Regions from separate parts of the Bacillus cereus group sp. BfR-BA-01430 genome, predicted to be linked through region 2. Evidence: riboswitches for the same ligand, from Rfam matches in the RefSeq annotation. Region 2 holds a riboswitch; the other holds the start of a gene.

Region 1 (4,204 bases), 230 kb from region 2:
AAAATGGGATTCCAAAATAATAAAGAAAAGTTGGAATCAATGCAGTTCCTACGTATTTTGTTTCATTCAAAATATAAGAAATTTGGGCAAAAAATTATTTAAAAATACAAAAATTTAAAACCGCTTACTTGACTAAATTCTACCATTTCGTGTATATTTAAATTAATCATTTAGCAGAATATTCGAGAATATAGCATTTCTAGTTTTGGGAATGTGCCAATATTTGAAATGAATATGACTAAATGAAAAAGTAATTGTTTTTTAGGAGGAATTGTAACATGCAAGGAAAAGTAAAATGGTTTAACAACGAAAAAGGTTTTGGTTTCATCGAAATCGAAGGTGCTGACGATGTATTCGTACACTTCACAGCAATCCAAGGCGAAGGCTACAAATCTTTAGAAGAAGGTCAAGAAGTTTCTTTCGACATCGTTGAAGGTAACCGCGGACCTCAAGCAGCTAACGTAGTAAAACTTTAATCTAACGTATAATAGGAGGTTACCAAACAGGTAGCCTCCTTTATTATTCCTTTGTATATTTCCCTTTTGCAGAGCAAAAACTATGTGAAATGTGAAAGTACAAAGGAGGTAATCAGTATGGGCTCACATGTAAATGATTTTGAAGAAGTAAAATTCCGCGTAGAAAGTGCACAAAAACTAGTAGGTTCTGCAACGATTACAATGGACCCAGAATCCCTGGAGCATGCGACAAATGCAGTTGAGTCGGCACGCTCTCAACTTGAAATTATGAAATCCGTTGCAACGGATTTAGATGAACCTTTTTTACGAAATGAAGAAAAAAAATTAGACCAATGCGAGCATCAATTACAAGAAGCGAAGCATTAACCTTCCCTCTCACTAAATTCTATACATGAGAGGAAAAAGTGAGATGATAAAAACATCCAGAGAAAGGAACCTCTGGATGTTTTTTATGATAATTGATCTCCATATTTCTTTAACTGTTGTCCAACTGTGCATTGCCGAATACAAAACGAATGGGCGTAGTACTTACTATGCGTTTGCCGATTATGTTCTTGTAAAAAACAGTCTTGACAATATGTCTCTAATAAATCATTTACCTCAACAATCAGTCGCTTTTTATTCACCACTACACCCCTCTATCCAGTTATTTCTATATGACTATCGATTGCTGTCCCTTCTAGCGCCTGCGTCGCCAATTGATGAGCCTCCTTATTTTGTTTTCGCGCTACTGGCTCAAAGATTAGCTTCAATTTCATTTGCTTCGCCTTTTGTTCAATCTGATCTAAATAATGATTCAAATGCTCATCGTAGCATGGCCATTTTCCAGCAAGTTGTTGCAGTACAACTTGCGAGTCACCGCGTAGTCTAACTACTTCATATCTCACTTGTAACTCTTCCAATACATGTATGCCATATTGTAACGCTGCATATTCAGCTTCATTATTATCGTATATTCCTTCTATGTAAGCATTGCGGCGAATTCGGTAATTACTACTTCCCTTTTTATAGTAGACGCATATCCCAATCCCCGCTGTTTTTGTTTCAATATCGTAGCCACCATCAAAATAAAGATGAATATCTTGTGGTTCCTCTTCTACTTGTTTACTGAGCTTTTTCATTTCTTTTAGCGTCCACTCTACATTCATTTCATCATAAAATACAAGGGTCTTTACACGCCCAGTTTTCTCAAAGTCAGCTGCAAATTGAAGTGCTTCCTCGATACTTATATACTCTGTTGTTAACTCAGTTTGAAGACCATGTTTTGTTTTATAGTGCCAATGAATTTTATATTTCATATTATTTTCCCCTTATAGAAGACTTCTTATTTATTATTATATTTTATCAAAAATCCGTGTATTATATGCGAATGAATCCGGTATCCATTTGTTATATGAGCATTTCATTTTTTAGGGAAACGTTTCTCTTGCTATTTTAAAGTAGTAAGGCGCCCACCTCAAGATGTAGAATCGGTGCGGGATAAAGATTAACGTTTCACTTTATGTAAAAAAAGGCCGCCCAATCTATTTCAATTGGCGCGGCCTCTTTCTTTATGATTTACATCATTTTTTCAAATTGTACTCGTTTATTGATCCAATACATAACTGGCATTCCAACTGCCATGACAACAAATTCACCAGCTGCACATGTAAGCCATGTCAATAAAAATGGTAGATCAAATGCAAGATGAAGTTCAATCGCTATCATAAACATTGTAATCGTAAAGATAACTGTATTAAAAATCATCCGTGCCCAAACTCCTTTAATAAAGCGCATCGAAATAATAGTAGCAAGAAGCGCAAAAACTGACTGTCCTACTCCAAATACTAAATCGTATGCAATCATCGGTGAGAAAAATAAGTTTGTTAAAAATACACCTAAAACAATTCCGTAAATGGATTTTTTATTAAATACAACGAGATGATTGAACATCTCCGACACCCGGAACTGTACATTTGTAAAGCCAAATGGCTGAATCAGTATGGAAACAGCAATATATAAAGCTGCAAGAATACCATTTCCAACTAACGTTTTAATATTCATCATAAAAACTCCTTAGTTTTTTTACGTGGGATGGTTTCGAACCACGTGATTCGTTTTTACACAACAATTTTATATTGTACGCAATAGCTAACCATCCGTCAATAGATTACTACCTTTTTTCTTATAGACAACGTATAATAAAAACGATGAACTATTTAGGAGGTTTCACTTCATGATCGCAACAATTCAAAATGAAAAAGTAATCGTTTCCATCTCTGAAAAAGGTGCAGAACTGCAAAGCATTCGCTTAAAAGAAGACAACACCGAATACTTATGGCAAGGAGACGCTCACTATTGGGGACGCCGTTCTCCCATTTTATTCCCAATCGTCGGCAGATTAGTCGATCATACATATTATGTAGATGGTACTGCCTACTCATTAACACAACACGGTTTTGCCCGCGACCTTACCTTTTCTATAAAAGAACAGAGTGAAACAAATATTACTTATATCGTCACGAGCAATGCAGAAACGTTACAAAAATATCCCTATGAATTTGAATTATTCGTTTCTTATGAACTCGAGGGGCAAAGTCTACACGTTACCTACAACGTACATAATCCGTCTTCGAAAGAAATGTTCTTTTCCATTGGTGCTCACCCTGGATTCAATTGCCCGATTGTAGAAAGTACATCATTTACAGACTACTATCTCGCATTCCGTGGACCAGAATATTTAGAAACTAGCGTTTTAGAAGGACCATTTCTTTCAAAAGAAAAACAACTTATTGTAGATCATGCATCAGAGTTACCACTCACATATGATTTATTTAAAAATGATGCTCTTATTTTTGAAAATATGAATACGAATGAAATCGCAATTCGATCTCATAAGCATAATAAATTTGTGAAAGTAACATTTACAGGCTTCCCATTCGTCGGTGTATGGACACCCGGAAATGACGCTCCTTTCCTCTGCATTGAACCTTGGTATGGAATTGCTGATGAAGTAAACCGAGCAAAAGATTTCAAAGAGAAAAAGGGAATTCAGTCTTTACAAGCGAATGAAACATTTACATGTCGCTATAGCATTACAATTGGATAGTACATATATAACGTTCTCCCCCGCTTTTCTCATAAATAAGGCGGGGAGCCTTACAATTCATTAACGGAGGTATCTTATTTTGATTGAAGTATATATTGATGGCGCATCAAAAGGAAATCCTGGTCCTTCTGGTGCAGGCGTTTTTATTAAAGGAATTCAGCAACCGGTTCAATTATCTATCCCTCTTGGGGTCATGTCAAACCATGAAGCTGAGTACCATGCCTTACTTATCGCATTAAAATATTGTATAGAACATAATTATAGCATTGTATCCTTTCGCACCGATTCTCAGCTTGTAGAACGTGCAATTGAAAAAGAATATGCAAAAAATAAAACATATGCTCCGCTTTTACAAGAGGCATTAACATATATTGAAAAGTTTGAGCTTTTCTTTATTAAGTGGGTTCCAAGCAGTCAAAATAAAGTTGCAGATGAGCTAGCAAGAAAAGCAATTTTACAAAACGAACGGAGGTCTTAATGTGAAGAAAGAGTGGGTTGCTCCTTTTGCTTTATTATTCGTCTCCTTTATTTGGGGAGCTACATTTGTCGTTGTTCAAAATGCAATGTCATTTGTTAGTCCTTTTACATTTAACGGTATTCGTTTTTTATGCGGTGGCATCATTTTATTATTCATTCAAAT
Region 2 (4,204 bases):
CATTTTCTCATACTTCGTACCTGGGCGCCCATAGTTACAATATGGATCGATTGAAATACCACCGCGTGGCGTAAATTTCCCCCACACTTCAATATAACGCGGATCCATTAATTCTATTAAATCGTTCATAATCACATTCATACAATCCTCATGAAAATCACCATGGTTACGGAAACTAAATAAGTATAACTTTAATGATTTACTTTCCACCATTTTTTTCTCAGGAATGTAACTAATATAAATTGTTGCAAAATCTGGTTGTCCTGTTTTTGGACATAGACTTGTAAATTCAGGACAATTGAATTTCACAAAATAATCACGATTTGGATGATTATTATCAAAAGTCTCTAAAATTTCCGGGCTATATTCAAATAAATATTTTGTATTTTGATTTCCAAGCAACGTTACATCTTTTAAATCTTCATCTAATCTTCCTGCCATCTTTAAACATCCCTTCTATTCACTTATACGCCTCGCTTATTTCCCCATACTAAGGCATGAAGCTGAGGTAATACTTTTGCATCATTCATTTCTTTACTATGAACCGCCTTTTCAATTAACCATTCATATTTCTGTAACAATTTAGGAATTAACACTGCGTCCTCTGCTGTTTTTGTATCATCGTTTCCAACCTGTAGGAAAAATGGTACATGCGGATAACGTTCATGAACTTTCTTTGCGTATTCAAAGTCATCATCATCAAAGACAACTACTTTTAAACTCATATTTTTATCTACTAATCTTTCTATTACTGAGTCTAACATCGTAAAATTTGTTTTCATTTTTGAACTTGGCGGTTTCGGTGAAATTGTGATTTCATCTATATTCAAAAGCCATTCTTTCCATTTACTCCCTTGCGTTTCAATGGCGGTCCGAATGTTATTCTCTTTTAATATCTCTAAAAGTTCTTTCATATGTTTCAGTAACACTGGATTCCCACCTGAAATTGTTACATGTGAAAAATTTTCTCCACCAATCTCAATAAGTTCCTTCCAAATTTCGTCTGGAGTCATTTGTCGAATCTGATCTTTTGCCGATCCATCCCAAGTAAAAGCAGAATCACACCATGCGCAACTATAGTCACATCCTGCTGTACGAATAAACATCGTTTTTTGGCCCACAACCATTCCTTCTCCTTGAATGGTTGGACCGAATATTTCTAAAACGGGGATTTTACTCATCGAGCATCCACTCCCGTCTTACTTCTGCATAACTTGTCGGTGTTTCAAACAGACGGACAAATTCAACTCGAACTCCTTTATACTCTTCTGCTCGGTTTCCTTTTGTTAATGCCTCTGTCATTTTCTCATAAATCCAAACGACCATATTTTCCGCAGTCGTATTCATCGCTGGTAATGTTTCGTTTAAGTAGCGATGATCTAAATAAATTTCAATTTCATTTTTCCAAATTTCTTTTATATCTCCAAAGTCAATGGCAATACCAATTTCATTTACATATCCACTAATTCCAAAGACAACTTTATAAGTGTGCCCATGTAAGTTTTTACATTTCCCATCATAGCAGTGCAAATGATGAGCTGCATCGAATGTAAATTCCTTGCTGACCATTACTCGTTTATTATGATATTTTAATTGTTGACGCTGAATATCCTTATCTATTTTTTGCAAGTTTTCTACAATACGAAAACCGAAGAAGTTTTGTTCCATTATGCCTTCGCTCCTTCGCGTTCTTGTAGATACGTATCTAAACCTGCTTTGCGAAGTTTACATGCTGGACATTCACCGCATCCATCGCCAATGATTCCGTTATAACACGTTAAAGTCTTTTCTCTCACAAAATCAAATGCACCTAATTCATCTGATAGCTTCCATGTATCCGCCTTATCAATCCACATAAGCGGCGTATGAATGACAAACGGATAATCCATAGATAAATTTAATGTAACATTTAATGATTTTACAAATACATCACGACAATCAGGATAGCCACTAAAATCTGTTTCGCACACGCCGGTTACAATATGACGCGCTCCTACTTGTTTCGCTAAAACAGCTGCAAATGATAAGAACAGTAAATTTCGTCCATCGACAAATGTAGATGGTAATTCACCTTCTTCATGCGTAATTTCGATATCTGTTCTTGTTAAAGCATTGGGAGCAAGTTGATTTAACAGGCTCATATCGAGTACTGTATGCTTAACTCCTAACTCCTTTGCAATATTCGCTGCACATTCAATTTCTAATTTATGACGCTGATTATAGTTGAACGTTACAGCCTCTACTTCTGCAAACTGTTGCATAGCCCAAAATAAACATGTTGTACTGTCTTGACCACCACTAAAAACAACAACTGCTTTCTCTTTTTTCATTTCACTCATTCTCCTTCTCTATTATAAATAAGAAGAAAGAACGTTCTTGAACTGTCATAATAAAAAAACAAAACAATACCTTAAGATATTGTTGTTCTCATAGTTTTTTATAGAGGGAGTTCGCGAACCTCTCCCATGTTATAACATGGAATTTCTTCTTTCGTTGACAAAGCATATTGTATCATACTGTGCAGAATCAGGGAAATATCTAATTTTTTTATCCTTATTTAGAAAAAACGTGATGACAATCCATCACGTTTTTTCCGTTTCACTTACAAGTTCAGCAAAAGCTTTTACTTTTCCATGTGGTTTTTGATTTTCTTTCCTTGCTTTCCAAGCGCGTTCTTCTTCTTTCTTCTTTTTGGACATATTCTCAGCTCCTTTCTATCTTTGTATTATTCCAAGTATGATCAGAAAAAATTCTTTCATCCTAATAAAAAAAGTGAGTCAATCGCTCACTCACTTTCTTGCCTATAAAAAGGTGACTATCTTTGTAAAATAGCATGTTTCGCCTCTTTTAATTGGGTAAGATGTCTTTGTTCATGTAAATCAAGAAATTGAATCCATTGATACAAACTAAGTTCTTGAAAAACCGGATGTTTTAATGAATTTTGGCATAGTTCTTTTTCATCTATAATACTATGAAGCGTATGAAGTAGCTCTTGTCTTGAGTGTTCTAGCAATTGAATTCCTTGTTGTTTTTTCATAAGTGTTTCTGTAGGTTGCATTTGTTGAGGAGCTTCGCGTTTATACGTTCGATCAAGCGTTAACTGGAGGTCTTTAAATGGAACGAATTTTCCTTCTCTTTTCTGCAGGGCATATACAAGCGCAGATGTAACAGACTGTTCCACTAAATGTAAATGATGCATAATTTGAATGATACTCCATTTATCACGCCGTGGTTTTATGTTTACGTCTGTATCATTTAGCATTTCAACTTCTGATAATAATGCATGTCTTGTTGCTTGCAATGATTGCAGCAATGTCTCCAAACTTATATTCGATTGAATCATACATTTCCCCCCTCTTTTTTGGTGAAAAGAGGTGCTTCTTCATGTAGAAACACCTCTTTTCAATAAATCTGAATTTTCTTTTATTATCTCATTATTTTATAAATGTGTCGATGAGAAACAGAACAAAAACAGCATATGTTTTTTACAATTTTGTGTCCTCTACTGCATGTAACCACGCGTGAATGTCTTTCATAACTCCTTGTACACACCCTTCTGCAAACGGAGATGTTAAATTCGCAGTTTCTACTAATTGTAAAAATGACTGGCTTCCACCTTGTTGGCAAAGATTCACATAATCATCCCATGCTTCTTGTCTATTCTCCCTTGCCCGTTTCCAAAATTGGAGCGCACAAATTTGAGCCAATGTGTAGTCAATATAATAAAAAGGTGCATTATAAATATGTCCTTGGCGTTGCCAGAATCCACCGCGCTCTAAATAATCATTATTTTCATAATCACGATGAGGTAAATATTTCTTTTCTATATTCCGCCATGCTGCCTTTCGTTCTGCTGGTGATGCTTCCGGGTTTTCATATACGTAATGTTGGAATTCATCAACAGACACACCGTATGGTAAAAATAATAATGCTGAACTTAAATGAGAGAAGTAATATTTGTCTGTATCTTCTTCAAAGAATAACTTCATCCATGGCCATGTGAAAAATTCCATACTCATGGAATGAATCTCACATGCTTCATATGTCGGCCAATTATATTCTGGAATTTCATACTTGCGGCTTTCATATACTTGAAATGCATGGCCAGCTTCATGTGTTAATACGTCAATATCTCCAGACGTTCCATTAAAGTTTGAGAAAATGAACGGGGCCTTATAATTTTCAATATATGTACAATACCCAC

The links. Region 2 has a riboswitch for preQ1 ahead of queC (7-cyano-7-deazaguanine synthase QueC). Riboswitches for the same ligand answer to the same signal wherever they lie in the genome.
Region 1: another riboswitch for preQ1. It lies ahead of MR058_RS03850 (QueT transporter family protein); the one in region 2 lies ahead of queC (7-cyano-7-deazaguanine synthase QueC).

Annotation. Positions count from the first base shown of each region.
Region 1 is NZ_JAKUEW010000001.1:735,613-739,816, reverse strand. It holds gene cspD (cold-shock protein CspD) at 279-476, shown strand; gene MR058_RS03865 (DUF2564 family protein) at 594-842, shown strand; gene MR058_RS03860 (zinc-finger domain-containing protein) at 926-1,102, opposite strand; gene MR058_RS03855 (ribonuclease H family protein) at 1,115-1,774, opposite strand; gene MR058_RS03850 (QueT transporter family protein) at 2,034-2,519, opposite strand; PreQ1 riboswitch class I at 2,526-2,570, opposite strand; gene MR058_RS03845 (aldose 1-epimerase family protein) at 2,692-3,564, shown strand; gene MR058_RS03840 (reverse transcriptase-like protein) at 3,644-4,042, shown strand; gene MR058_RS03835 (DMT family transporter) at 4,044-4,204, shown strand, end outside.
Region 2 is NZ_JAKUEW010000001.1:500,975-505,178, reverse strand. It holds gene queF (preQ(1) synthase) at 1-441, opposite strand, end outside; gene queE (7-carboxy-7-deazaguanine synthase QueE) at 465-1,181, opposite strand; gene queD (6-carboxytetrahydropterin synthase QueD) at 1,174-1,668, opposite strand; gene queC (7-cyano-7-deazaguanine synthase QueC) at 1,668-2,330, opposite strand; PreQ1 riboswitch class I at 2,424-2,467, opposite strand; gene MR058_RS02575 (DUF6254 family protein) at 2,583-2,699, opposite strand; gene MR058_RS02570 (DinB family protein) at 2,816-3,343, opposite strand; gene MR058_RS02565 (M3 family oligoendopeptidase) at 3,486-4,204, opposite strand, start outside.